DNA from 2 places in the Candidatus Pelagibacter sp. HIMB1709 genome. Region 1 is predicted to be linked to the other one. Evidence: riboswitches for the same ligand, from Rfam matches in the RefSeq annotation. Region 1 holds a riboswitch; the other holds the start of a gene.
The links. A riboswitch is a leader RNA that binds a small molecule or an ion and turns the genes downstream of it on or off. The one in region 1 is predicted to bind glycine.

Region 1 (15,153 bases):
TTTTATTATCATTAATATTTTTGATTTGAGGATTTTGTACTTTATTTGTAGCAAAAATACTTGCCATATCATTAGTACTTGTATCTCCATCGCAAGAAATAGCATTAAAAGTATTATATATATTTTTTTTTAACAATTTTTTTAAAATTTCATTTGATAAAGTTGCGTCAGTAAAAACATAAGCAAGAGTAGTTGCCATGTTTGGATAAATCATTCCTGATCCTTTAGCTATTCCATAAATTTTTACATTTTTATTTCCTATCTTGCATTCTTCCATAGCTAATTTTGGTTTAGTATCTGTGGTCATTATTCCAAGTGCTGCCTTCATCCATATAAATTTGTTTTGGGTATATCTGACTTTATTAACTAAATTTGGAATTTGACTTGCTACTTGATCATAAGGAAACTTTTCACCAATAGTTCCCGTACAACCAAACAAGATATCTTTTGGTGAAATTTTTTGAGGTCTGTCTTCATCTTGTTTTTGTTTTTCAGTTAATTCTTTAGAGATTATATCTGCAAGTTTTTTTAAACTTTCATAACCCTGTGAACCTGTAAATGCATTTGCGTTTCTGGTATTAACTAATAGAGAAAATATTTTTTTTGAATTTTGTGCTAAATTCCATTTTATATTTTCAGAAACAATATTTGATTGGGTATAAACAGATGCATAATTAGCTCCATCCCTAAAATAAAACATTGATAGATCATCTCTATTATTTTTATACAAATTAGCACTTAAAACCGAGATTGATAGACCATCTATATGATCTAGGTCCTGAAAATCAATCATTCTGGTGTTGTTTGATTTAGATGATAAAAAGTTTGATAAATTAATTCCCATGATATTTAAAATATTTATTTAATACATATATTAAAGCATATAAATAAAGAATAAATCAAATAGTCATGTTTAACCCACTTAATTTAATCTCAAAGTTCATCAAATCTAGTAATCAAAAAGAGTTGGATAGGATTGGAAAAATTGTTGAAAAAATAAATTTACTTGAAGAAAAGTTTATTAATTTAAATGACTCAGATTTTCCAAAAAGAACTGTTGAGTTTAAAGATCAAATAAAAAATGGAACATCCCTAGATCAAATTTTGCCAGAAGCTTTTGCTCTTGTAAGAGAGGCTGCAAAAAGAACTCGTAAGGAGAGACATTTTGATGTTCAATTAATTGGCGGAGTAGCTCTTCATGAAGGTAAAATTGCTGAAATGAGAACTGGAGAGGGTAAAACTTTAACAATTACCTTGGCAGCTTATCTAAATGCTCTTAATGAAAAGGGTGTGCACATTGTAACTGTTAATGATTATTTAGCAAAAAGAGATTCTATAGAAATGGGAGAAATATACAATTTTCTAGGTCTGACCTCGGGATTTATAAATAACGATCAAGATGATGTTGAAAGAAAAAAAAATTATAACTGTGATATAACTTATGCAACTAATAGTGAGCTAGGTTTTGATTATTTAAGAGATAATATGAAATTCTCTGAAAACCAGATGGTTCAAAGGGAACATCACTTCTCAATAGTAGATGAAATAGATTCATGTTTAATCGATGAAGCCAGAACTCCTCTAGTTATATCAGGAGCTGCTGAAGACAAAACTGCTCAATACTTAGCCATAGATAAATTAGTAAGATTATTAAATGATAAAGATTATGATATTGATGAAAAAGAAAAAAGCATTCTACTTACAAATGAAGGAATCAATAATGTTGAAAAACTTTTTTCAAATGCTGGTATTTTAAAAAATAATAATTTTTATGATCCAGAAAATCTTCATCTAGTTCATCATGTAAACCAAGCCCTTCGAGCAAATCATTTATTTGAAAAAGGCAGGGATTATATTGTAAAGGAAGGTAGTCTTAAAATTATAGATGAGCTAACAGGAAGAATTTTAGAAGGAAGGCGTTTTGGAGATGGTTTGCATCAAGCTCTTGAAGCTAAAGAAAAAATTCAGGTTCAGGCAGAAAACCAAACATTGGCTTCTATAACTTATCAAAATTATTTTAAACTTTATAAAAAAATTTCAGGATGTACTGGAACTGCAGCCACAGAGGCTGAAGAATTTTTTGAAATCTATAATTTACCAGTATTAGTAATTCCAACAAATAACGATATGATAAGAAAAGATTTCAACGATTTAATCTTTAGAACTGAAAAAGAAAAAAATGATGCTATTATTAATAAAATTATAGAACGTCATAATATTGGTCAGCCAATTTTAGTTTTTACATCAAGCATCAATAAATCTGAAGTTTACTCAAACTTATTAAACCAAAAAAATATTAAACATGTTGTGCTAAACGCTAAAAATCATGAAAATGAAGCAGAAATAATAGCAAATGCTGGAAAAGAGAAATCATTAATAATTACAACAAGCATTTCTGGAAGAGGTGTTGATATACAACTTGGTGGAAAAAAAGGATCTATTCCTGACGATGAGCTTAAAAATAATAAAGAAAGAATTAAATCTTTAGGTGGTTTGTTTGTTATTGGAACTGAAAGAATGGAGTCAAGAAGAGTTGATAATCAAGCAAGGGGAAGAGCGGGAAGACAGGGAGATGAAGGAAGTTCTGTTTTTTATGTAAGCTTAGAAGACGACCTGATGAGAATTTTTGGGTCAGAGTCAATGAATACAATGCTTGAAAAACTTGGTCTTAAAGATGGAGAAAGTATTGACCACCCATGGATAAATAAAGCGCTCGAAAGAGCACAACAAAAAGTTGAAGCTCGTAACTTTGATATTCGGAAAACTCTTATAAAATTTGATAATGTGCTTAATGATCAAAGACATGTAGTTTTTTCACAAAGAAAAAATGCAATGAATAGTGAGCATATTTTTGATTACTCAGATGAATTTTTAAAAGAGATTAATGATGATTTAATTAAACTTAAAATTTCAAATTTATCTGATCCTAAAAGTAATGAGTTCAGTAATAGGATTAGACAAATTGTGGGTAAAAGCTTCAATGAAATTGAATTAAAAGAGTTAATTGAAGCAAAAGATATTGAGCTAAAAGAAAAAATTTTTAGCAAATTTAGTGAAACAAGAAACGAAAGAATTAAAATTTTAGGTGAAGATCATGCTAAAGATATTGAGAAAAGAATTTTTCTTCAATCAATTGATTTAAATTGGAAATCTCATATTCAATATTTAGAACAACTAAGACAAGTAATTGGACTTAGATCATATGGTCAAAGAGATCCATTGGTAGAGTACAAAAAAGAAGCTTTCGAATTATTTTCAAATCTTTTAGAAAAACTAAAACTTGATTATGTTACCATTTTAATGAATTTAAAAATTGTTAGAGACTCAGGTCAAAACGAAAAAAAGAATGAGGAAGAAAATACAAAACAAATATTAAAAAATAAAAAAATTGGTAGGAATGAACCTTGTTTTTGCGGCTCAGGAAAAAAATTCAAACACTGCCACGGATCCTTATAAATTTAAAATAAGAAAAAAGCTGTTATTAATAATATTACTCCAGCACCAATTGCTATTAAACTCTTTTTAGATTTAAAGATTTTTTCTAAATTGTTTCCTTTGACACTAAGAGTGCTTAAATCTTCAGTAGTACTTATAAAACCTTCATTTCTTCCTATTTTTAGAAATTTATTTTTTCTTTCATTGACAATATCCTCAGAGCTTAATTCTTTAAAATATTCTAAATTACTAATTAATGATTTTTTTAAATTTTCTAACATCAAATCCCTATCTCTATGTGCTCCTCCAATAGGTTCTTTGATAATTTCATCAATAACTTTTAATTTTAACAAATCTTTAGCTGATAATTTCATGGCTTTTGCTGCATCAAGCATTTTTTTTGGATCCCTCCACAAAATTGTGGCACATCCCTCAGGTGAAATAACTGAATAAATTGCATTCTCTAGCATTATAACTTTGTTGGATGAAGCTAGAGCTATTGCACCACCAGAGCCTCCTTCTCCAATAATTACTGCAATTGTAGGAACCTTAAGCTCCATGCAACATTCGATAGATTTTGCAATCGCCTCTGCTTGTCCTCTTTCTTCAGCACCTACTCCTGGATAAGCTCCTGGAGTGTCAATAAATGAGATTATTGGAATATTAAATTTATTAGCTAATTTCATTAATCTTATTGTTTTTCTATAACCCTCTGGTCTCATCATTCCAAAATTTCTCTCTATTCTGCTCTCTAAATCTTCTCCCTTTTCTTGACCGATTACTAAAACTGATTGACCATTAAACTTTGCGAAACCAGTTAAAACTGATTTATCCTCTCCATAATAACGGTCTCCAGACAAAGAAATAAAATCCTCAAATAAATTATCTATAAAAAATTTAGATTTAGGTCTGTCTTCATGACGTGCAACCATTGTTGTTTGCCAAGGATCCAGGTTTGAATAAATATTTTTTAGTTTTTCATCTATTTCTGACTGTGTACTTGAAATTTTTTGGGTATCTACTTCAGATAATCCATCTTGGTTATATGGATCTTTTAATTTCTCTAGCTCATTTTCTAGATCTTTAATTTCCGTCTCAAAATTTAGGTAATTTTTCATATAATATTTATATCGGATGGTTAGATTAGAAAAAAGGCAATAAAGTGATCAATTATAAGACTTTGTAATTGTTATCAATTGACTTAATTCTTTTTAAAGATACAAATTATCTATCGGGAGAGACTATTATTAGCGCCGAAGGAGCAACCGCCCCGGAAACTCTCAGGCAAAAGGACCGATTAAAGCATAACACTCTGGAAAGAGATTAATTTCCGCCGAAGGAGCAAAACTCTCAGGCAAAGATACAGATGGGGTAATAAAAGTGCTATGCAACATAAATATATACAAATTAAAAATCTTAAAGTTTCAGAAAATCTTGCAAAATTCATAGAAGAAGAATTGTTAAAAGACACAGATGTCAGTGTAGAAAATTTTTGGACAGGTTTTGAGAAGTCTCTAGATGAGTTAGTTCCAAAAAATAGAGACTTAATAAAAATCAGAGAAAATTTACAAAAAAAAATAAATGATTGGCACATAAATAACAAAGGTGAGGAATTAAATTTAGAAGAATACAAAAAATTTTTATTAGAAATTGGTTATTTAAAAAATGAAGGACCTGATTTTAAAATTGAAACAGAAAATGTTGATGATGAAATCACAAGTATAGCTGGTCCTCAATTAGTAGTACCTGTTATGAATGCTAGATACGCATTAAACGCTGCTAACGCAAGATGGATGAGTTTATATGATAGCCTTTATGGTACTGATGTAATTGAACAATCTGAAGATAGTGTATCTGAAAGATATGATCCTCTGAGAGGTGAGATGGTAATAAAATATGGAAGAGATTTTTTAGATAAATATTTTCCTTTGAAAGGACTTAGTTGGCAAAAAATTACAAGTTTTGCAATTAAAGATGGTAAGTTTAAAGTATTAAAAGGAGCTGATATTTTTGATTTACAAGATGAAAATAAATTTATTGGTCATAGAGGCGAAATTGATAATCCTTCAGCGATAATTTTAAAAAATAATAATTTACATATTGAAATACTAAAAGACTCGAGAGCATTTGCAGCTCAACAAGATCATGCTGGGATTAGTGATATAATTCTGGAGTCTGCGGTTTCAACTATCTGTGATAATGAAGATAGTGTTGCTGCCGTAGATGCCGAAGATAAAATCATTTGTTATCGAAATTGGCTTGGTTTAATGAAGGGAGATTTGAAATCTACTTTTGAAAAAGATGGTAAATTATTTGAAAGAAAACTAAATCCAAATAGAAGTTATGTTTCAAAAGAAGGTAAAGGTTTAAAACTTCATGGTAGAAGTCTTTTATTAGTAAGGAATGTAGGTCATCTTATGACCAATCCATCAATAATATTAAGTGATGGAAATGAAATTCCTGAAGGTATCATGGATGCATTTATTACTACAGCTGCTGCTTTACATGATCTTAAGAATAAAAATAACTCAAGGAGAGGTTCAATTTATATTGTTAAGCCTAAAATGCATGGACCAGATGAAACTGAATTTACTGATCAAATTTTTTCTAAAGTTGAAGAGGTCTTAGGTTTAAAAAAATACACATGTAAAATTGGAATAATGGACGAGGAAAGAAGAACTTCAGCTAACCTTAAAGAATGTATTAGAAACCTTAAAAATAGAGTGTTTTTCATAAACACTGGTTTCCTAGATAGAACAGGTGATGAAATGCATACATCAATGGAAGCAGGTCCTATGATTAAAAAAGGTGACATGAAGACTTCTAAATGGATTAACGCCTATGAAAATAATAATGTTGATGTTGGTTTAAGATGTGGTTTTTCGGGCAAAGCACAAATAGGAAAAGGAATGTGGGCAATGCCGGATAAAATGAAAGATATGATGGAGCAAAAAACTGGACATTTAAAAGCAGGAGCTAATTGTGCATGGGTACCATCTCCAACAGCAGCTGCTTTACATGCTTTACATTATCATGAAATAAATATTTTTGGTGAGCAAAAAAAATTAATCAACAGGGAAGCAGCTAAACTAGATGATCTCTTAACAATACCAGTAGCAGATAGACCAAATTGGTCAGTAGAAGAGATAAATAAAGAAATTTCTAATTCAGCACAAACCTTATTAGGTTATGTGGTTAGATGGGTTGATCAGGGGGTTGGTTGCTCTAAAGTTCCTGATATTAACAATGTGGGATTAATGGAAGATAGAGCAACACTTAGAATTTCATCTCAACATATTGCAAATTGGATTCATCATGGAATTACAACTAAAATACAAGTAACTGAAATCATGAAAGATATGGCTAAAATTGTTGACGATCAAAATAAAAACGACCCAAAATATGTTAAGATGAGTGATAATTTTGATAGTTCAATAGCTTTTCAAACTGCATGTGATTTAGTGTTTAAAGGTAAAGAACAACCATCAGGTTATACTGAACCTTTGCTTCACTTAAATCGATTGAATAAAAAATCTAATCTGAATTAGAAACTAAACTAGATCTATTTTTAAAAGCAGAAAATAAAGTTCCATCATCCAAACTTTCAATTTCTCCACCCACTGGCAGTCCTTGTGCAAGCTTAGTTATTTTAATATTTAAATTTTTTAAACTATCTTGAATATAATATGCTGTTGTTTGACCTTCAACAGTTGCGCTAGTTGCAAGAATTACTTCCTCAATATTTTCTCGATTAACTCGATCAACTAGAGAATTTATTAAAAGATCTTCTTTTCTTTGACCTACTGAAGATATTGTTCCACCCAATATATGAAAGTAACCTTGGAATATATTTGAATTTTCTATAGACCACTGATCTGCAATATCTTCGACAACACAAATTTTATTGTATTTAGTATTTTTGTCCTCACAATTAATACATCCTGTTGAAATAGATTTTAAAGATCCGCAAGAGTTACATCTAACAACATTTTTATAAAGTTGAGCCAAAGTATTTGCCATTGGTTTAACAAGTTCATCTCGATTATTGATCATCTTTAAAACAATCCTTTTTGCTGACTTTGGTCCTAAACCTGGAAGTTTAGAGATTAGCTTTATTAATTCTTCTATCTCACTAATGTTTTGCATTTATTATAAAGGCCACTTAAAACCAGGTACTCCAAAGCCTCCTGTTGCTTTTGAAATTTCCTCAGTTGTTTTTGATTTTAGCTGAGATTTAGCGCTGTTATGAGCGGCAACAATTAAATCTTCTATGATTGTTTTATCTTCTTTCATTATTTCATCCGATAAATTAATTTTTTGCATCTCACCTTCTCCATCCAGTACAATTTTTACCGAATTAGACCCAGAAACTCCCTCAACTCTTATCTCTTTTATTTTTGCTTGGCTCTCTTTCATTTTTGCTTCAAGTTCCTTAGCTTTGTCTAAAATTTTACTAAAATCAGTCATTTGAATCTCCTTCTTTAATTAAACTTACATCTATCAACTCAGCATCTGGAAAATTATCAATTACTTTTTTAAAAATATCTGATTTTTTTGCCTCTTCTACCAATAACTTTTTATTTTGAACAATTTTATCTTTTATAGAAATTTCACCTTTTGCCTTACTAAACGTAATAATCCATCTTTCATTAGTCCACTCAAAAAGTTTTGTCGATAAATCTTTTACAAAGTTTTTATCTAAATTATCATTAAAGGATATCTCGATTCTATTTTGCTCAAATTTTACTAGATTAACATTTTTTTCTAATTCATATTTTAATTTAATTTCTTTTTTGTCTAGACAAATTTGGATTAGACCTTCAAGAGAATTAATTTTTAAAGAGCTATCAGCCTTAACTTCATTAGAGAGTTCTGGTTTGCTTTTTTCTTCTTGAGCAATATTTTTTATTTGATTTACAGTTGGAGAAGACAGATTTTTTTCTTTAATTTCATTAGAATTATTAAAATCTTTAATATCATCCATTTTAGTTTTAGATTTAGTAGAGCTTAAATACATCAATCTGATAAGAAACATTTCAATTGACAAATGTTGATTGGAAACAATATCTAGCTCCTCAAGGGTAGAAATAGTAAATTGCCAAAATAATATCAACGTATCTGGGTTTACTTGATTTTCTATATTTTTAATTTTTTCAAATTCATCATCATTTAGAGAAAAATTGGTACTTTCTAAACTTAGTGAATTTATATTTTTAAAATAATATAATAATTCTAGAAAATCATTTATAAATACTTTTGGTTCAACACCTTGGTCATAAATTTTTCTATAAGTATTAATTACTTTATCCTCTTCCCCTTTTAAAATTAATTCAAATAAATCTATAAGTTGTGATTTATCAAAATATCCAAATATTTTTTGTGCAGCTACTAAATCTAATTCTACGTCATTTTCTAAACTTAACATGGCCCTATCTAAAAGCGACAAAGCATCTCTAACGGAACCCTCAGAAATTTTAACAATTAATTTTAAAGCATCATCTGAAATGTTTCCTTTCTCTTTGTCTTTTATTTTTTTTATAAATTCCAATAATTCTGAAGATTTAATTCTAGACAAATCAAATCTTTGACACCTTGATACTACAGTTATTGGTATTTTTTTAATTTCAGTAGTTGCAAAAATAAATTTTAAATATGGGGGTGGTTCTTCTAATGTTTTTAGTAATGCGTTAAATGCCTGTTTACTGAGCATATGAACCTCATCGATGATAAAAATTTTAAATTTTGCTGTAGTTGGTCCATATCTAGAAAATTCAATTAAATCTCTAACATCATCTACACCTGTTTTGCTAGCTGCATCCATCTCAAGAACATCAATATGTCTTGAATTACTAATCGCATCACAATGTTCACAATAATTTTCCTCACATAAATTTTCTATTCCATTTGAACAATTAAGTGCTTTAGCAACAATTCTTGCTGTTGTCGTTTTTCCTATCCCTCTAATTCCTGTAAATAAGTAAGCGTTAGGAACCTTATTTGCTATAATAGAATTAATTATTGTTTCAGCTACTACTTCTTGACCAATGAGATGATCAAATGTTTGAGGTCTATATTTTAAAGCTAATACTTTAGAATTATTATTCATATTTATATAATTTAGGAGACTAGAACCTGAATAACTGTCTCTACGACTGCTTCCGTTAAGATCTGGTCGGGTTCAAGCAGCATCCACCTCTAGCCTCCAGATCTATTATAGCAGTTAAAATTTCTAATCCACAAGAAAAGAATATTATTTTTTTTCTCTAAGGGTATCTGCCTCAAACACACCTAAAACGTGAAAATCTTCACAGTGAAGACCTAACTCTTCTAAAGATTTTTGAACTTTTAAATCCTCAATATGTCCATCTAAATCACATAAGAAAAAATATGAATCAAAACTATTTTTTTCTGGGTAACTTTGCAATTTTGTTAAATTGACACCATTTATAGCAAAACCTCCTAGTGACTGGTAGAGGGCTGCTGGTTTACTTTTAAGTTTAAACAAAAAAGAGGTTATATATTTTTTATCTTTAAATTCAGGTTGAGAAATATTTTTTCCCATAACTAAAAATCTAGTCAAGTTTCCAGTCTCATTCTCTATATTTTTTTTTATTATTTCTAATCCATAAATTTCAGCACTTAATGAAGATGCGATTGCAGCTTGTTTTGGATCTTTTGTTTTAGAAATCATTTCTGCAGATCCAGCTGTATCTGCTCTTATATGTTCAGATAAATTATTTTCTTTAATGAAATTTGAACATTGAGATAAACCTTGTGCATGAGAATATACTTCTTTGATACTTTCTAGTTTTACACCAGGTTGTCCAAGTAAATTATGTTCAATTTTTTGAAAGTGTTCCTTATAAATATTTAATCTGTGTTTAAAAATTAAATATTCAATTCCTATATTTCCAGTAATTCTGTTAGACTCAGGAATTATAATCTTGCACTCATGCTCTTCGGAAGCTTTATTAAAACAATCATCAAAAGTTTTACAAGGTATAATCTCAGCATCTGGATCAATTGATAGAGCGGCTAAATGTGAATACGCACCATAAGTTCCTTGGAAATATATTTTGCTCATAACGATTTATATTCCATAATTTTTTTCAAGGCCAGATAATCTTCCTCGGTATCAACCCCTATAGGATTTGAATTGGCTATACTTACATTGATATCAATTTTATTATCTAAAGCTCTCAATTGCTCTAGTCTAAATTTAATTTCATTTTCTGTTTGATTTAAATTTACAAACTTTTCAAGTGTATCAGCAGCGTAACAATAAATACCAATATGATGATAAGTATTACTGATATTTTTAGATATTCGATTAAATGACTTAGCTTTAGAAAAATTATTATCCTCAAGTTTTTTTTCTGTTAATACTTTAACAACATTTTCATTTTCCAAATCTTTCTGATCTTTTATTTTGGCTGCAAGTGTGCCTATCTTTGATTTATGGACAATCATTTTTTGATTTAAGCTAATTATATCTTCAACTTTAATAGATGGTTCATCTCCTTGTAAATTCATAATCAAATCAATATTTTTTATATTTAGTTTTTTATAGGCCTCATAAATCCTATCAGTCCCAGTTTTATGTTTATTGCTCGTTAAAATAGCTTTAAAACCATTTTTTTTAACATCATCAACAATTTCTTGATCTTCTGTTGCCACATAAACATCCCCAATATTTGCCTCTGATGCTCTTTTGCAAACATGAGAAATAATTGATAAATCATTAATTTTTAACAAAGGTTTGCCTGGAAGTCTGGTAGCAGACATTCTTGAGGGTATAATAATTATGGTTTTCATTATTTTTGATTTATTTAACCATTAATTAATGAGAGAGGCAAATTTATACATTAAATTTTAGCGATTTTTTTATTTAACGTGTTATACGTTCAATCTCATAATAAAAAAAAAAATGGATTCTTTTGAAATAAATAAGATTATTGCAGCAGTATTAATAGTTGCTCTTTTGGTTATAGGAATCGGTAAACTATCTGATGCTATATTTTATGTGGAGAAGCCTGAAACTCCTGGCTATACAGTTGAAATAGAGAATGCAACCACTGTATCTACTTCTAGTTCTGCAAAAGAAGAGGAAAAAATAGATATTGCAGCATTAATGGCAATGGGAGATATAGCAACTGGTGAAAAAGTTTTTAAAAAGTGTGCAGCATGTCATTCAATAATTAAAGGTGGAAAAAATGCAATAGGGCCAGCTCTCTACAACGTGGTGGGAAGAAAAGTTGGATCTATAGAAGACTATAAGTATTCAAAAGCATTAGCAGCTTATGACAAAGAATGGACATTTGAGGAATTAAATGGTTTTCTTCAAAAGCCAGCAAAATATATTAAGGGAACCAAAATGGCCTATGCTGGACTTAGAAAAGAGAGTGATAGAGCATCAGTAATTAAATATTTAAATGAGAATTCAGATAATCCAGTACCTCTACCTTAGTTTCCCAAAACAATATAATAAAATACTTTTTTGTACGTGAACTCTATTTAGAGCTTGCTGCCAAACATGAGAATTTTTTCCTAGAAAAACTTCTTCACTAACTTCATCTCCTCTAGGCAAACAATGTAAAAATATACAATTTTTATTTGCAAAGCTCATTAGTTTTTTGTTTATTTTAAATTTCTTGAAAGCTTGTATTTTATTTTTCTTATTAACTTTATCATTTAGAGAAATTACTTTATCAGAAAAAATTACATCTGCTCCCACTGCAGCTTTTTTAGGGTCATTGTATATAAATATTTTTTTTTTATTTTTTTTAACCCAATTTCTGACTTGTTGTCCTGGTTCAAATTTTTTTGGACAACCAATTTTCAATTTAAATGAAAATTTAACTGAAGCCGCAATTAAACTATCTAAAACATTGTTAGAGTCGCCTATCCAACAAATATTTAATTTAGAAATAGGTTTTTTTGTTATTTCCTCAACTGTAAAAACATCTGATAGAACCTGGGTTGGATGAGAAGATGGACTCAAACCATTAATTACTGGTATTGATAGATGATCTTTAAAATCCTCAACTTTTTTATCACTATCAGTTCTCAACATAAATCCATCCCCATATGTTGAGAGAATTTTAGCAGTATCAGCAATACTTTCGCCCCCTTGACCTAAGTGTAATTCGTTAGAACGTAAAGTTAAGGTTCCGCCACCAAGTTGTTTTATTGCTAAATAAAAGCTTAATCGAGTTCTTAAACTTGATTTTTCAAACATCTGTATTAGCAATTTTCCTTTTAAAGGTGCTCCTTTATCTAGCTCAAGTGTACTTAATTTTTTTCTTAAATTTTTTCTTTTTTTTGCATCAATTAAAATCTTTCTTAGGTCTTTAGCAGGTATATCTTTTAAATTTATAAAATGTTTCATTATTATTTTAACTCTTCACATACTTTTTTAATAATTTTTAAAGCTTGATTAATTTCAACTTTTTTAACATTTAATGGTGGTAGAATACGAACCACATTTTCAGCAGCACGTATAGTTAAAAGTTTATTATCCATTAGTTTTTTTATAAATAATGTTTGATCTTTTTGAAGTTGAATTCCGATTAATAAACCTTTCCCTCTAATCTGCTTAATAATTTTAGGATACTTATCTTTAATATTATTTAGATTTGATATGAAATGTTTTGATAAATTTTTTACATTTGTTAAAAATTTCTTATTTGAAACAATATCCATAACAGCATTACCAACTGACATTGCTAAAGGATTTCCTCCAAATGTTGATCCGTGTGTGCCTGGCACCATACCAATAGCAACTTTTTTATTCATTAAAACTGCTCCAATTGGAAAACCGCCACCAATTCCTTTTGCAATTGGTACAATGTCTGGCTTAACTTTAGATTTTTCAAATGCGAAAAAATCACCAGATCTTCCAATTCCGCACTGAACCTCATCAAGTATCAATAATATATTTTTTTTATCACATAATTTTCTTAATTCTCTCAAGCACCAATCAGGAATAACTTTAATACCACCTTCACCCATTATTGTTTCAACCATGATTGCAGCAGTGTTTTTGGTTATTTTTTTTTTCAATAATTCATGATTGCCAAAATCAAAATGATCAAAACCATTTACTTTTGGACCAAATCCTTCTGTCATTTTTTTAGAACCACTTGCAAATATTGCTGCCAGAGTTCTTCCATGAAATGAATTTTTTACACATAAAATTCTATTTTTATTTGGTTTTCCTATAGAAAAAAAATATCTTCTAGCAACTTTTATAGCAGCTTCAGTGGCTTCTGCCCCACTATTTTGAAACATGACAAAATCTGCAAAAGTATTTTTACATAATTTTTTAGCTAATCTTTCTCCCTCTGGAATTTGAAAAGCATTTGAAACATGCCAAAGTTTTTTTGATTGCTTGTTAATTGTTTTTACTAATTTTGGGTGTGCATGGCCTAATGAATTTACAGCTATACCACTTACAAAATCTAGATATTTCTTTCCATCAGTGGAATATAAATAACTTCCCTTTCCATGACTAAATGAAATTTTTTTTCTATTATAATTTTTAGCTAGATTGCTCATAAATAAATTTTGTTTTTATAAATTTTAATTAATAGATACAAGTTATGATTGAAACTGGTGAGTTGGTTTCTTGTAAATCGTGTTGATAACTCTTATTTTTTGATTGTTTAATTAATTTTTATAACAGTATATTGTTATTTTTAAAAATTTTAATACAACATATTGATATATGAGCTGGACTGAAGAAAAAGTACAAAAATTAAAAGAGCTTTGGGGCAAAGGAAATACTGCAAGCCAAATAGCTGAGATTATTGGTGGTATTAGTAGAAATGCAGTTATTGGTAAAGCACATAGACTTAATTTATCTGCAAAAATTAAGACAAGATCTGCAACTTCTAATCAAAATTTTGAAGAAACAATTAGTGAAAAAAATATTAGATCTAGAAGAGGACGAAAAAGTAAATTTAAATCTTTAATAATTGAAAAAGACTTTGAGCCAGAAAACCCAAAACAATTGGAAGAACTTGATGAACATTCTTGCAAATGGCCAATAGGTCATCCAGATGAGAAATCATTTTATTTTTGTGGAAGATCTTCTTTAAAAGATTTTTCATACTGCAAACTACATCTTCTATATGCTTATCAGCCTAAAGGTAAAAAAGAAGAAGTAACTGATAAAGAAGAAGTTCCAGAATTTATTGAAAAGAAAATACAGTCAGCTTAATTTGTTAATTAGCTTTTATATCTAAATCATTCTCTGAATTATATTTTTCTGTAGAAAACTGACCGCCTTCTCTCCACATATAACAATATTTTTTTACCTCTTGATCAAAATACCTTAAACTTGGAATTCCTATATCAGAATTAGTTTTGTACTTACCTGAAGCAATATTATTATATTTTAAAAGTCTTAATTGATCTCTTGTAAGCAAAGGTTTTGGCATAATTTCAAAAAATCTTGCAGAAAAATTAGCTACTGGTAGAGGTAGGGGTATAAGTAATCTTTTTTTTCCAATCAAATTTAATAATTTTTCAAGAAGCTCTTTAAAATTAATTTCTTCAGGTCCTACACATTCAATTATTTTTGAATAAACATTATTTGAAATAATATAATGAATTGTATCTGTTAAATCAGAGCAATGAATAGGAGCAAACTTAGTCTTGCCTTCATAATATAATGGGAAAATAGGAAGTCTATTCAGTAAAGTCATAAAGTTTGTA
Region 2 (15,153 bases), 500 kb from region 1:
TGACCACCAAAATGATCTTCTTTCTCAAAAAGATCTACATGATGTTTTTTTGATAAATAATATGCAGCACTTAAGCCTGATATCCCAGAACCAACTACGGCAATTTTCATTAATGATTATGCCGCGTCTTCTTTAAACTCATCCATACTTGGACAAGTACAAAAGATATTCTTATCTCCATAAACATTGTCCACTCTTGCAACTGGTGGCCAAAATTTATTAGTTTTTAAGAACTTAGCAGGATAAGCAGCCTGCTCTCTTGAATATTTATGATCCCATACATCTGATGTAAGTTCTATATCCGTATGAGGAGCATTCTTAATAGGATTGTCTACTTTATCAAAATCGCCAGACTTAATTTTATCTATTTCAGATTTAATATTAATTAATGTATCACAAAATCTATCAAGCTCAGATAAACTCTCGCTCTCTGTTGGCTCAATCATCATAGTTCCTGCAACTGGCCATGACATTGTAGGTGCATGGAAACCATAATCGATCAATCTTTTAGCAATATCCTCCTCGGTGATACCTGTCTCACTTTTAATTGATCGAATATCAATGATACATTCATGAGCAACATTTCCATTTGAGCCTTTGTACAGAATTGGGAAATGATCTTTAAGTCTATGAGCTACATAATTTGCGTTTAATATAGCGACTTGCGTAGCTAGTTTTAAACCTTCAGATCCCATCATTTTAATATACATCCAAGAAATTGATAAAATACTTGAGCTTCCCCAAGGGGCTGCTGAAACTGCTCCTATTCCTGTAGCGGGTCCACAATCTTTAACAACTGGGTGATTAGGTAAATAAACTTGTAAATGTCTTTTACATGCAATTGGTCCCATTCCCGGTCCTCCACCGCCATGCGGAATACAGAATGTTTTGTGTAAGTTTATGTGGCAAACATCTGGACCAAAATTTCCAGGTCTTGCAATACCAACAAGTGCATTTAAGTTTGCACCATCCATATAAACTTGACCACCATGATTATGAATTAATTCACAGATATCTGTAATTTTTTCTTCAAATACTCCGTGGGTAGAAGGATATGTAACCATTAATGCTCCAAGATTTTCAGAATGCATTTCTGCTTTTTTCTTTAAATCTTCAAAATCAACATTCCCTTCTTTATCACAATCAACAACTACAACTTTCATACCAACCATTTGTGCACTAGCAGGATTTGTTCCATGTGCTGAGCTTGGTATTAAACATATATTTCTATTTTCTTCTCCTCTATCTAAATGATATTTTCGAATTACCATTAACCCTGCATATTCTCCTTGGGCACCTGCATTTGGTTGAAGTGAAACACCACTAAAACCAGTTATTGATCTTAGCCAATTTTTAAGATCAGTGAATAATGCTCTATAACCTTCCATCTGCTCTACTGGCACAAACGGATGAGGTTCAGCTAACTCTCTCCATGAAATAGGTATCATTTCTGCAGTAGCATTTAATTTCATAGTACATGATCCAAGTGCAATCATAGTTCTGTTAAGAGCTATATCTTTATCTTCTAATTTTTTTAAATATCTAAGCATCTCAGTTTCTGAATGATATGAATTGAAAACAGGATGTTCTAAATATTTTGAAGTTCTTAATAAATTTTTTGGTAAATTTGGTAAACTTACTGTTGGGTCTTCTTTTTTAATCGACTCAGCTGCATTAAAAATTTTCAACAATTGATTTACTCTATAAACATTTTTCTTTTCATCAAAAGAAACAGCCAACATTTCAGAATTTACTCTTCTAATGTTTACTTTTTGATCTAAAGCATTTTTATAGATTTGATCAGTTTTATCTTTTGTTACAATTGTAACTGTATCAAAGAAATGATCTGAATAAATTTCATATCCAGATTGTTTTAATTTATCTGCAAAATTTTTAGCTAATTGAGAAACTCTTTCTGCAATAGTTTTTATTCCATCTGGCCCGTGATAAATAGCATATGCAGCTGAAACAATTGCTAACAATGCTTGAGCAGTACAAATGTTACTTGTCGCTTTATCTCTTCTAATATGTTGTTCTCTTGTTTGAAGTGATAATCTGTAAGCTTTATTCCCATGTCTGTCTACTGACACACCAATAATTCTTCCTGGCATAGATCTTTTAAACTCGTCTTTGGTTGCAAAGAAAGCTGCATGAGGTCCGCCATAACCCATTGGAATTCCAAATCTTTGAGAGCTTCCAACTGCAATATCAGCACCTAATTCTCTTGGCGTTTTAAGTAGTGCTAAAGCTAATAAATCAGAGACTAATACTGCTTTTCCATTTTTTTTATGGATTTTGCTAATTGCTTCGCTTGGATCTTTGATGTCTCCTAAAGTTCCAGGGTATTGAAGAATTCCACAAACTAAATCCTCTTTTAATTGGTCTAATACTTTATCTTCATTACCAACCAGTACTTTTAATCCCATTGGTTCTGCTCTTGTTTGAATTACATCAATTGTTTGTGGATGACAATTTTCTGAAACAAAAACTAAATTACTATCTTTTTTGTTAAGACGATGAGCTAGCCCCATTGCCTCTGCAGCTGCAGTTCCTTCATCAAGTAAAGATGCGTTTGCAATATCCATACCTGTGAAATCAACAATCATTTGTTGAAAGTTTAGAAGCATTTCTAATCGTCCTTGTGCTACTTCAGGCTGATAAGGAGTGTAAGAAGTGTACCAACCTGGATTTTCTAAAATATTTCTTAAAATTACATATGGAGTATAAGTTCCATAGTATCCCATACCAATAAAATTTGAATAAATTTGATTTTTTTTTGAAATTGCTTTCAATTTTCTTAATGCTTCATACTCAGAATTAGACTCGCCTATGTTTAATCCATCTTTCAATTGTATTTTTTCTGGAACTGTACTTTTTATTAAATCGTCTAATGAATTATAATTAAGCTCCTTCAGCATTTTATTTTGATCTTCTTCTGAAGGTCCAATGTGTCTTTTTAAAAAGTCTTTTTGTGAGTTATGTAACATTAGCTAGCACTCTCCTTTGCAAATTTATCGTATTCTTCTTTATTCATTAAATTGTCCATTTCTGAACTATCTTTTAATTTAAGTTTAAAAAACCAAGCTGATCCCTCAGGGTCTTCGTTAATCTTAGCAGGATCATCTACAATAGTTTGGTTAGTATCTACTACTTCACCACTTACTGGAGTATAAACATCACTTGCTGCTTTAGTTGACTCAACTACTCCTGCTGTACCATCTTTTTCAACATTAGAACCTTTTTCAGGTAGTTCAGCAAAAACAATATCTCCCAACATTTCCGTTGCATGTTTTGTAATTCCAACGGTAGCAACATCGCCTTCCACTGTAATCCACTCGTGCTCTTTTGAAAATTTAACTTCACTCATTAGTTTACTCCTTTCACGTAACTTTTTTTATAAAATGGTAACCCACAAATACTTGCGGGATGCTTTTTTCCTCTTACTTCAAGTAAAATTTTTGTATCAACTTTAGAAAATCCTTTATCAATATAGCCCATTGCTATTGGACCATTTACACTTGGGCCAAAAGTTCCACTGGTAACTTCGCCAATAAGTTTTTCTGACTCATCAAATATTTTAGTTTTTTCTCTGGCAATTAGTCTACCTTCTGGCTTGATACCAACTCTAATTTTAGGGGTACCTTCTTGTATTTCTTTCATAATTTTATCAAAACCAACAAATCCACCATTTGAAATTCTCTGTTTAGAAATCGCCCACTTTAAGTTTGCTTCAATTGGTGTTTTTTCTATATCAAGTTCGTGACCATATAAGCACAATCCAGCCTCTAATCTCAAGGTATCTCTTGCCCCAAGTCCTATAAGTTGAGCTCCTTTTTCCATCAAATTATGAGTAAATTCTTCAGCAAGATCATTATTTATAGATACTTCAAAACCATCCTCTCCTGTGTAACCTGACCTTGTTACAAAAACTTTCTGATCTTTATAATCAAACCAGTTCCCTGTCATAAAATTGAGTTTTTCAACACCCTCTATTGTATTGTTTAAAATCTCAACTGACTTTGGACCTTGAATTGCAATTAATGCTCTTTGATCATCAAGAACCATTTCATATTTATCTTTAAGCAAATCTGATAAAATTTTAAAATCATTTTCTTTGCAGGCTGCATTTAAAATAATTAAATACCCTTTTTCAATTTTAGTGATTATCAAATCATCATGAATTCCTGCATTATCATTCATTAAAAAACTATATTTAGAACAATTTTGTTTCAAATTTTTTAAATCAAGTGGAAAAATTTTTTCAAGATCAGTAGTTAAATCTTCTCTACCATGAATAAATAATTGGCCCATATGGGACACGTCAAAAATTCCTGCATTTGATCTTGTGAATTTATGCTCTTCAACAATTCCTTTGCTGTATTGTATGGGCATTTCGTATCCAGCAAATTCTACAAATTTAGCTTGGTTATCTTGATGAAGTTTATTTAATGATGTTTTTTTTCCCATACTAACTCTGTCGTACCCATCTGTATTTTTGCCTGAGAGTTTTACTCCTTCGGCGAGAACTCAATCTCTTTCCAGAGTTAATATAATACGGTCCTTTTACCTGAGAGTTTCCTGGGCGGTTGCTCCTTCGGTGTCACAAAGTTTGTGATCTCTCCCGTTAACAAATACTCTAATAAATACTGTTTAATGTCAAATGTTATTAGATCGCTTTTTTTTCTGAGGTATATAAATTGTAAAATTGAAGTAAAACTGCAAAAATAACTATTGATCCTCCAATTATTACTATGAAAGGCGGTTGTTCATTTATAAACAACCATGCCCATAAAGGACCTAGTACTGCTTCTGTTAACATTATGATTCCAACCATTGCTGATGGTGTTCGTTGAGCTCCGATAGTAATAAAGATAAAACCTAATCCTAATTGTAAAAACCCAGCTAAAAATCCTAAAAAAATATCATTAGGAGATATCATTATTTTTTCTGACATTAAGTAACCTATTAACAATGCAAAAATACCTGCAACAAATTGAGCAGGAACCATATCAACTGTTGGATATTTTCTTACAACTAAAATTAATGTAGCAAAAGATATTGGCATTATGAAAGCTGCAATATTTCCAGACATTTGACCTGGAGATAAAGAGCTTCCAACCATTAGAAGTATTCCTGAAATTGCAAGAATTATTGAAGTAAGAGTAATTGCTGAAATTTTTTCTTTTAAAAAAAAATAACCAAATATTGCTAGGAAGATTGTTTGTGTTTGAATAATAAAATTAGCATTAGCAACTGTTGTGTTATACATCGCAAATACATAACCACTAAAACCGAGTGATAAAATAAATCCACCAAAGAAACCAGGAAATCCTAAATTATAAAAAGATCTAAATACTTGTTTTTTATAAGTTAAAGCTAAGTACAAGCTAATAACAATTAAGAAGAATACCGTTCTCCAAAATAATATTTGCCAAAGGGTTGCTCCTTCAAAAGACTTAACAATCAATCCTCCAAAACTAAGACTACAAGCACCTAAAAAAATTAAAAATGGTCCTGGAAGTTTTCTAATTATATTCATTATATTTGATTAAGTAAGTTCTGAGTATCCATCTCGTATAATTTAAACAAAGTTTCAGCATCAGATAAATTTATCTCTTTAAATTTTATTTTTGAACCAGGTGATATTTGTACTAAACGATCATAATCAACACTAGCTACTACACCAATTTTTGGATACCCACCAATAGTACCATGATCTGAAAGCATAATAATTGGATTTCCATCCGCAGGTACCTGGATGACTCCTTTTAACAAACCTTCTGATTTAATATTGGTATTTATAATATTTTCAATGTTTGGACCTTCTAAACGCATCCCCATTCTATCTGAAAGTTTTGATACAGAAAATTCTTTTTCAAAAAATATCTTTTTTCCTTCCTCTGAAAAATAATCGAAGTTTGGTCCTTTTATTACTCTAATATTTTCAACTTTAGAATTTATATAATTAGTCTTTTTTATACTTTGGTCTGAATTAATATTTAAGATATTTATTTTTTGACCGTTCTCTAATTTTTTTCCATTATTTGATCCAATATTTGCTTTTGTATTTATAGAACAGCTATTCCATTGAAATTTTAAATCTAATTCTCCACCAACTGCTAAATATCCATAAACTGATTTATTTGTTGAGATTAGATTAATTTCATCTCCACTTTCAATTTGATAACTCTCATAACAATTGCCATCAATTTCCGTACCACTTTTAATAATTTTAAAAACCACGTCACCAGTGACTGCTATATTAACATTTTCCCCTGAATATTTTAAATGTGGTCCTTGATATGCAAATTCTATCACTGGTGAATTTAATTTATTACCTACCAGCTTATTAACTAAACTATAATTTCTATTATCCATTGCTCCACTAAATGGAATTCCAATGTGATATAGATTGTTTCTTCCTTGGTCTTGAAAAGTTGTGTTTACTCCAGCCCTTATAATTTCGAAATTATTTGTCATTATAACTATTATAATCTTCAAGATTTATTTGTTTAAAAACTACTATATCACCAGGATTTATTAAATTAGGTTCAACTTCTTTTGAATTATCAAAAACATCTACAGGTGTATTGCCAAGTATGTTCCATCCTCCAGGACTTTCAAACGTATAAATGTTTGCAAATTGTTCAGTTAAAGCAACAGATCCTTTTGGAACTTTTACTCTTGGTGTTTCTAATCTTGGTACTCTCATATTTTCATCTAAATCACCTAAGAAAGGCATACCAGCAATAAATCCTGTCATATAACAAAAATATTCCTTACTAAAAAAATTTTCTAAAATTTTATCTCGCTTGATATTTAATTTTTCTTCTAATCTTTTTATATCTAGAGAAAATTGATCATCACAACAAACTGGAATTTCTATTTTAGCATTATTGTTATCTTGAGTTTCATTAACATTTAAATTTTCAATTAATTTTTTAACTTCTTTAAAGTTTGTTTTCTTGAGGTCATAAGAAACTATTAATTTATTATAAGAAGGAGTAAGATTATTAATACTTTCAATATTTTCTTTTTTTAAAGTTTTAAAATATTTTATTACTTCAGAGTTAACTGATTTATTTACCTCTACACCAAAATCACAATAAACAGCTGCGTCACCAAGATTTGATATATTTTTAATCATGGCATGTTATACTTCAACAATTAAGACTATGGAAATTAATATAAATTGTGATTTAGGTGAAAAATCAAAACACCATTCAAATAAATATGATCCAGATTTACTTGATATAGTAAATTCTGCTAACGTTGCATGTGGATTCCATGCTGGTGATGAAGAATCTATGAACCAAGTAGTTCAAATATCAAAAAAAAACGGTGTAAGCATTGGTGCTCATCCATCATTTAATGATCCAGAAAACTTTGGAAGACAAAGAATGAACCTTGCGCCTGAAGAGGTTAGAAAATTAATTATTGATCAATATGAAATTTTACAAAAGATTGCTCAAGATCATGGAGAAAATGTTACTCATATAAAACCACATGGAGCATTAAACAATATGGCGTGTGAGGATATTGATTTAGCAACTACATTAGCAAAAGCGATCAATGAAATAAGTAAAGATTTAATTTATTTAGTTCCTACTGGTTCTAAAATGGAACAAGCAGCTAAAAAATTAGATATGAAAATTGCCTGTGAAATTTTTGCAGATAGAACTTATGAAGATGATGGAAATTTAGTTTCTAGAAAGAAACCACATGCATTAATTACTGACCCTGAAGAAGCTAAAAAACATGTGTTAAGCATGGTAAAAAACCAGGCACTGAATTGTTACAGTGGAAAGCAAATACCTTGTGAAATCGATTCCGTGTGCATACATGGAGATAATGAAAGTTCACTTGCTACAGCAAGATCAATTAGAGAAAATTTAATTGAAAATGGGCTTAACTTAAAACCTTTAAATAAAATGGAGAAATTTTCAAAATGATAAAGCATATATTAATTACATTTTTTTTAATTTTAATAACAACAAATTCTTTTTCTGCAGGATCTGACAACTCAAAACCAAAAAAAGTAAAATCAAATTATGATAAAGCAGTTGAAGCAGTTAAGTGGGCTAAGAAATATGAAAAAAAAGGTAAACTAGAAAAAGCTAAACAGAGATATCAAAAAGCTCAAAAGCTTCTTCTTAAATCAAATAAAAAAAAACCTCTTCAAGCAGATACATTAAATTATCTTGGTTTTACGACTAGAAAGCTTGGAGATTACGAGAATGGAGAAAAATATTATCTTTTAGGTTTAGAAATTGATCCATATCATAAAGGTATTAACGAATACCTTGGTGAACTTTATGTTGTTACAAATAGAATGGATTTAGCCAAAGAAAGACTTAAAGTGTTAGAAACTTGTAACTGTGAAGAATATAACGAGTTAAAAGAAATAATAGAAGGAACAAAGAAATCTAAATACTAATTTAATGCTAGATATTCAAGATCCATTAGAAGCAAGAAAAGTTATAAGAGAAAATAACTACAAAGAACAAACTGCTGGTGCTGCTAACAAGTATGTTCAAGGAAATCTTTGTATCTTGCCAAGTAAATATGCAATGGACTTTGCTTCTTTCTGTCAAAAAAATCCAAAACCTTGTCCATTAATTGGATTTGGTACAAAAGGAGATCCTTCATTAAAAGATCTTGGTGATATTGATATTAGAACTGATGTTCCTCAATATAGAGTATGGGAAAAAGGAAAATTAATTGATGAACCATATGATATTAAAAAATATTGGAATGAAGATTTAACAACTTTTGTTCTTGGATGCTCAATGTCTTTTGAACTGCCTTTGCTGGAGGCTGGAATTCCAATTCAGCATATAGAAAACAATACTATTGTTCCAATGTATAAGACTTCAATAGATTGTGAACCTGCGGGGCAGTTTTCAGGAAAACTAGTTGTGTCTATGAGACCATTAAATTCAAAGGATACGATTAGATCAATTCAAATTAGCTCTAGATTTCCTGCTGTACATGGTGCACCTATACATGTTGGTAATCCTGATGAAATTGGAATTAAAGATATAATGAAACCTGAATATGGTGATCCACCTAAAGCAATAAAGAACAATGAAATTCCTGTATTTTGGGCATGTGGAGTTACTCCTCAATCAGTTTTGGAGAATTCAAAGCCTGATTTTTGTATTACTCATAGTCCAGGTAAAATGCTTATTACTGATAAATTAAATAACGATCTTGCTGCTTTTTAATTAATTTCCTAAAAAAACTTTAGTAACTTTTTCATTATCAATTAAATCCTCTGATTTGCCATCGATAACTAATCTTCCACTTTCTAAAACGTATCCTCTATCAGCCATACTTAATGCCAATCTTACATTTTGTTCTACAAATAAAATTGAAATTCCTTCAGCTACAATGTTTTTAAAAATTTTTATAAGATCTTTCATAACCATTGGCGATAAACCTAAAAAAGGTTCATCAACCATTAAAAGTTTTGGTAATCCCATCATGCCTCTTGCAATAGCTAACATTTGTTGCTCACCGCCAGACATTGTTTTTGCTAACTGATCTGATCTAGTTTCTAACTTTGGAAAGATTTTATAAACCTTACTCAATGAATTTGACAATTCTTCTTTTGCTTTTGGGTGCCAAGCACCCAACAAAAGATTTTGTTTAACTGTAAGATGAGGAAATACTCTTCTTCTTTCAAGCACATGTGAAATTCCTAATTCAGTTCTTCTATGAGTTGGAATATTTGAAATTAAGGTTTTATCAAAAGTGATAGATCCTTTTTTATGCTCAACTAAATTACTTATAGTATTTAAAACTGTACTTTTTCCAGATCCATTCGGTCCTAAAAGTGCAACCATTTCAGCTTTATTAACATTAATTGAAACATCCCAGATGACCTGAAAATCATCATACAAAACATCAATATTTTTTACATCAAGCAGCATCAAATGTTCCTAAGTAAGCATCAATAACTTGTCTATTGTTTTGAATATCCTTTGGTTCTCCAAACGCAATTCGTTTTCCCTGATCTAAAGCCAATACATTATCAGAAATCTCCATTATAATATTAATGTTATGTTCAATTGTAATAATCGTTACTCCTGTCTTTTTTAATTTTTTAACAAGTTCTACAAGTCCAGGAATAGTTTTTTGATCTACACCTCCAGTTACTTCATCCATCAAAAGAAGCTTAGGATCAATAGCCATTGCTCTAGCCATCTCTAATCTTTTCCTTTGTCCAGTTGATAGTTCTTTTGCAAAGTGATGTCTTTTCTCAATCAAATCTACAAAATCAATAATTTCTAATGCTCTATCTCTTGCTCTTTTAATATCTTTCTCTTTTACAAATGCTCCAATCATGACATTTTCAAGCAATGTTTGATCTGCAAATGGTTTTAGTTTTTGAAAGGTTCTCCCTACTCCAAGGTTACTAATTTTATCAGGACTAATTCCAAATATATCTTTGTCAAAAAATTTAACTTTTCCAGTGTCAGGTTTTGTAAAACCAGTTATCAAATCAAATAAAGTAGATTTACCTGCACCATTAGGTCCAATCACTCCTAATATTGAACCCTCTTCAACGTCAAAAGAAATATCTCTATTTGCATGAATACCGCCAAAAGATTTGCTTAGATTTTCAACTGTTAATATTTTCATCGTTGTTTCTTTCTTTCTAAAATATCTTTTGGGACAAATGAAATAAGACCGTTTGGCCTAAAAATACAAATAATCATTAAAATTAATCCATAAAAAATTAAATCAATAGCACCGCCTGTTCCTCCTAAGTAAATTCTAGAATATTCTGAAATTGGTATAAGAATTGCCGCTCCAATAATTGGGCCCCAAACATTTCCAATTCCACCTAGCACTGTGATTAATAAAACTATAATTGATATCTCAATATTAAAAACTCTATCAGGATCGATAATTAGAATATATTGAGCAAACAAACTGCCCATGGGTGCCATGATCATTGCTGAAATAACATAAGCTATGATTTTATAATTAGAAACATTGATGCATAAACTTAAGGCTGCTTGTGGATCATCTCTAACTGCTCTCAACCTATAACCCAATTTAGATCTACTCAACAACCAAACTAAAAAGAAAGTTATTAAAAAAAATATTAAAAAGACATAATAATAAGGAACTTTGCTACTATGAAATTGTAATGCAGACCAAGAATCTTCTGGTGTCATAGTTACCCATAAACCTGATGCGGCTCCTACTAAGTCCCATCTTTGAAAAACTACTTGGAAACTTATCCCAATTAACAAAGTAGCAATAGCAAAATAGTGACCGCTTAATCTGAGCATTGGTATACCGATTAAGACAGCAAAAATTGCTGAAACAAACATACCAAAAAATATACTGATCCATGGTGTTATTCCGTATTCCATATAAAAAAATGAGGTTGCATAAGCACCGATTCCAAAAAATGCTCCATGACCTAAACTTATTTGACCAGAAAAACCTGCAATTACATTCCAAGATTGTGCCATCACTGCATGCATAAAAATCATAATAAATAAATGCAGATAAAACGAATTCATTCCAAACAATGGAAGTGTAAACAAAAGTATAATTAAGCCAACAATAATAGAAATTACTCTATTATTTGTATTCCAAATTGGTTCTGATTTTGCAATTAATAACTTACTATCCATCAATACCTGCCAAAAAGACCTTGAGGTTTATAAATCACAACCAAAAGATAAATTGCAAAAACATATAAAAGTTTAAATGATGGATCGATCAATAATCCACCTAGAGATTCTACAAGACCTATAATTATACCCGCATACAAACACCCAATGATACTTCCAAAACCTCCTAATGCTACTGCAACGAAAGCAAATAAAGCAAAATTTATACCAACATCTGTAAAAATAAAAAAATAATTAGCCATCATTCCACCAGCTACTCCTACACAACCAAGTCCAATCGCCCAACCTATTGCAAACATTTTATTTGATGGTATTCCTAGAATTTCTGCAGCATGTCTATCTTGTGCTGTTGCTTGAAGAGCTAATCCTGTTTCTGTCTTTGTTACAAACCAATACAAACCAAAAAAAGCAACTAAACAGACAAGACTTGCATAAAGTTGTGGTTGACCAATAAATACAGATCCAATCTCAATACGTCCTTCCAATAAAGGCTTATCAACATTTCTAAAGTCTGGAGTCCATAGTAATTGAGCAATTGATCTAATAAAAATAGATAATCCAAATGTTGCGCAAATTTGGATAAGCATTTTTGCTTTTAAGATGTATCTAATTAAAAAATAATGAGTAGCAATTCCACAAAATGCCAATAAAAGAATTGTTATTGGTATTGAAAACAATGGATCCAAACCAAACAAAGACCAAAGCCAAAATGACGAGAACATTGATAACATTAAATGCTCTCCGTGAGCAAAATTTACAATCTCCATCAAACCAAAAATTAAACTCAAACCTGCTGCGATTAATGCATAGATTAATCCCATCATTAAGCCTGTGACTATAGCTTGAATTATAATTTCAGAAGTCATTTGGTTTATTATTAAAGTATATATAAAGAATGTATATATTAAACAAATACTTCTTAAGCATTTATAAAATAAAAAACTAAATCATTGAATTGATCAATTGAATAGTATTAAATTAATTATTTAAAAATTAAACAAGAGGGAAAAAAATGAGAAAATTAATTCTTACAGTATTCACTTTTTTTTCATTAGTATCTGCGCCAGCGATTAGTTACGCAGAAGATGTAAAAATTGGAGTACTATATCCACTTACTGGACCTGTTGCTCAGGTTGGTAAAGATGCTGTAGCAGCAGTTAAGACTGCACTAGATATCATCAATAACAGCCACAACATTCCAGGTATGCCACTTGCAAAAGATGCAGGATTAAAAGGATTAGGTGGAGGTAAAATATCAATCGTTGTTGGAGATCATGGTGGGAAACCAGATATTGGTGTTGGTGAAACTGAAAAAATGTTAAATTCTGATAAAGTTCATGCAATGTTTGGAGCTTACTACTCGTCAGTAACTGGTGCTGCTAGTCAAGTTTCTGAGAGAGCAGGAATACCTTGGGTAAATGGTGAATCTACTTCTCCAAAATTAACAACAAGAGGATTTAAATACTTCTTTAGAGTTACTCCACATGATGGGGAGTTTACTCAGCTTATGTTTGAATTCATGAATGACTTTAACAAAAAGAATAGTAACAAGTTAAAGACTCTGGGTATTATTCATGAAGATACATTGTGGGGTTCTGATAGTGGTGGAACTCAAGACAAAATGGCTAAAGAACAAGGTTATGATGTTGTAGAAAAAATCAGCTACAAAGCTAAAACAACAACTTTAAGTTCTGAAGTACAAAGATTGAAAGCAAAAAATCCCGATGTTTTATTGCCTTCATCTTATACAGCTGATGCATATTTATTTTTAAATACTGCAAAAGAACTTGATTATAATCCTAAACTTTTAGTTGCTCAAAATGCTGGTTATACAGATCCTAAATTCATAGACACAATGGGAAGCAAAGCAGAAGGTGTAATTACAAGATCACCTTTCAATACTGACTTAGCAAAAACTATTCCTATGATTGGAACTGTGAATGATATCTTTAAGACACATTCTGGTGGAAGAGATTTATCAGATGTACCTGCAAGAGCATTTACAGGTTTTATGGCTTTGGCTAATGCAATTAACAATGCTGGATCAACAGATCCTGAGAAGATCAGACAAGCTCTAGTTAATCTAGATATGTCATCTGAGTCTTTAATTGTTCCTTACAGAGGAATTAAATTTGGTGCAGATGGTCAAAACGAGAAGACTAGAGGTATTTTAATGCAAGTTCAAAATGGAAAATACTGCACAGTATATCCATTTGAATTAGCAGCTTGTGAGTTAAAATATCCTATGCCTACTTGGTCTGAAAGATAATTTAATTGAAACACAATTATTAAGGCGGTCAAAGTTTTGACCGCCTTATTTTTATTCTTTTGATTGCAATCTTCTTAAATTAAAATAATAATTAAACATCTTGATTGAAGAGCTCATAATTCTAACTCAAATTATTTTTATTACTATTATCTTAACTGCAGATAATGCTGTGATAGTTGGTTCTATCGCCTCAAATTTTGTACCTAAAAATAGAAAACAAATAATCTTGTGGGGTGTAATTGGAGCATTTGTTTTTAAAATATTTTTTGCAATCTTTGCTACTTTTTTATTTGAGTTTTATTTTATAAAAATTTTAGGTGGGTTATTATTGGTATGGATAGTTAATGATTTAAGAAAAGATCTAGTTGATATCAAGAATATAAAACCTTCAGTTAAAAAAATAAAACAACCATCATACATAAATAGTATAGGTAAAGTATTATTTGCTGATCTGATGATCAGTTTTGATAACGTAATTGGAGTTGTTGCTGCTGCTCAAGGGTATTTTGGTTATATGATTTTTGGGCTTGTCTTATCAGTCGTTCTTACTGGAGCATTAGCCACTTACATGGCTAATTATATTCAAAAACATATCTGGATAGCATACATTGGTTTAATATTTATTTTAGTTGTTGGTCTACAATTAATTATAGGTGGTTTGGTAGATCTTGAGATATTAAATATTAATGAACAATTTAAAAAATACTTTTAATTAAAAGAGTATTTTTTTGAGGGGAATTTTCTTGTTTTAACCTCATTTGCATATTTAGAAACTGCTTTTGATATATCCCTCTTAATATTCAAATATTTCTTAACAAATCTAAATTTGATTGGATTTAAACCTATTAAATCATCGAATACCAAAATCTGACCATCACAATTATTAGATGCGCCTATCCCAATTGTTGGAACACTAACACTTTTAGTTACTTGTTTTGCTAATGATGTTTGAACACACTCTAAAACCATACAAAATGAACCAGCTTCTTCAACTAACTTTGCGTCTTTCATAATATTTTCTTTTTCACTTTGTTTCTTACCTTTAAATTTAAATGTTTTATCTGACTGTGGTAAAACTCCTATATGACCCATTACAGGTATATTATTTTTTACTAAAGTTTTAATAATGGTTATAATTTTCTCTCCACCCTCTAATTTAACCCCATCACATTTAGTTTTTTTCATTATTAATTTTGCGTTTTTCAATGCCTCTTTAGGATTGCGATA

Region 2: linked by a shared signal. The riboswitch ahead of gcvT (glycine cleavage system aminomethyltransferase GcvT) and the one ahead of ACTTAR_RS06045 (malate synthase G) in region 1 are both predicted to bind glycine.

Annotation. Positions count from the first base shown of each region.
Region 1 covers NZ_JBNAJW010000001.1:1,104,732-1,119,884, reverse strand. Annotated here, with positions in the region: gene argJ (bifunctional glutamate N-acetyltransferase/amino-acid acetyltransferase ArgJ) at 1-844, opposite strand, end outside; gene secA (preprotein translocase subunit SecA) at 910-3,456, shown strand; gene ACTTAR_RS06050 (acetyl-CoA carboxylase carboxyltransferase subunit alpha) at 3,459-4,553, opposite strand; glycine riboswitch at 4,658-4,741, shown strand; gene ACTTAR_RS06045 (malate synthase G) at 4,821-6,983, shown strand; gene recR (recombination mediator RecR) at 6,970-7,581, opposite strand; gene ACTTAR_RS06035 (YbaB/EbfC family nucleoid-associated protein) at 7,585-7,902, opposite strand; gene dnaX (DNA polymerase III subunit gamma/tau) at 7,895-9,541, opposite strand; gene ACTTAR_RS06025 (prephenate dehydratase domain-containing protein) at 9,686-10,519, opposite strand; gene kdsB (3-deoxy-manno-octulosonate cytidylyltransferase) at 10,516-11,250, opposite strand; gene ACTTAR_RS06015 (c-type cytochrome) at 11,363-11,902, shown strand; gene argF (ornithine carbamoyltransferase) at 11,894-12,823, opposite strand; gene ACTTAR_RS06005 (aspartate aminotransferase family protein) at 12,826-13,992, opposite strand; gene ACTTAR_RS06000 (GcrA family cell cycle regulator) at 14,162-14,656, shown strand; gene ACTTAR_RS05995 (complex I NDUFA9 subunit family protein) at 14,661-15,153, opposite strand, start outside.
Region 2 covers NZ_JBNAJW010000001.1:607,129-622,281, forward strand. Annotated here, with positions in the region: gene ACTTAR_RS03375 (NAD(P)/FAD-dependent oxidoreductase) at 1-110, opposite strand, end outside; gene gcvP (aminomethyl-transferring glycine dehydrogenase) at 117-2,987, opposite strand; gene gcvH (glycine cleavage system protein GcvH) at 2,987-3,367, opposite strand; gene gcvT (glycine cleavage system aminomethyltransferase GcvT) at 3,367-4,467, opposite strand; glycine riboswitch at 4,546-4,635, opposite strand; gene ACTTAR_RS03395 (DMT family transporter) at 4,667-5,539, opposite strand; gene ACTTAR_RS03400 (biotin-dependent carboxyltransferase family protein) at 5,539-6,480, opposite strand; gene ACTTAR_RS03405 (allophanate hydrolase subunit 1) at 6,470-7,147, opposite strand; gene ACTTAR_RS03410 (5-oxoprolinase subunit PxpA) at 7,176-7,952, shown strand; gene ACTTAR_RS03415 (tetratricopeptide repeat protein) at 7,949-8,437, shown strand; gene ACTTAR_RS03420 (putative hydro-lyase) at 8,442-9,227, shown strand; gene ACTTAR_RS03425 (ABC transporter ATP-binding protein) at 9,228-9,935, opposite strand; gene ACTTAR_RS03430 (ABC transporter ATP-binding protein) at 9,925-10,647, opposite strand; gene ACTTAR_RS03435 (branched-chain amino acid ABC transporter permease) at 10,644-11,657, opposite strand; gene ACTTAR_RS03440 (branched-chain amino acid ABC transporter permease) at 11,657-12,523, opposite strand; gene ACTTAR_RS03445 (ABC transporter substrate-binding protein) at 12,670-13,926, shown strand; gene ACTTAR_RS03450 (TerC family protein) at 14,027-14,638, shown strand; gene panB (3-methyl-2-oxobutanoate hydroxymethyltransferase) at 14,635-15,153, opposite strand, start outside.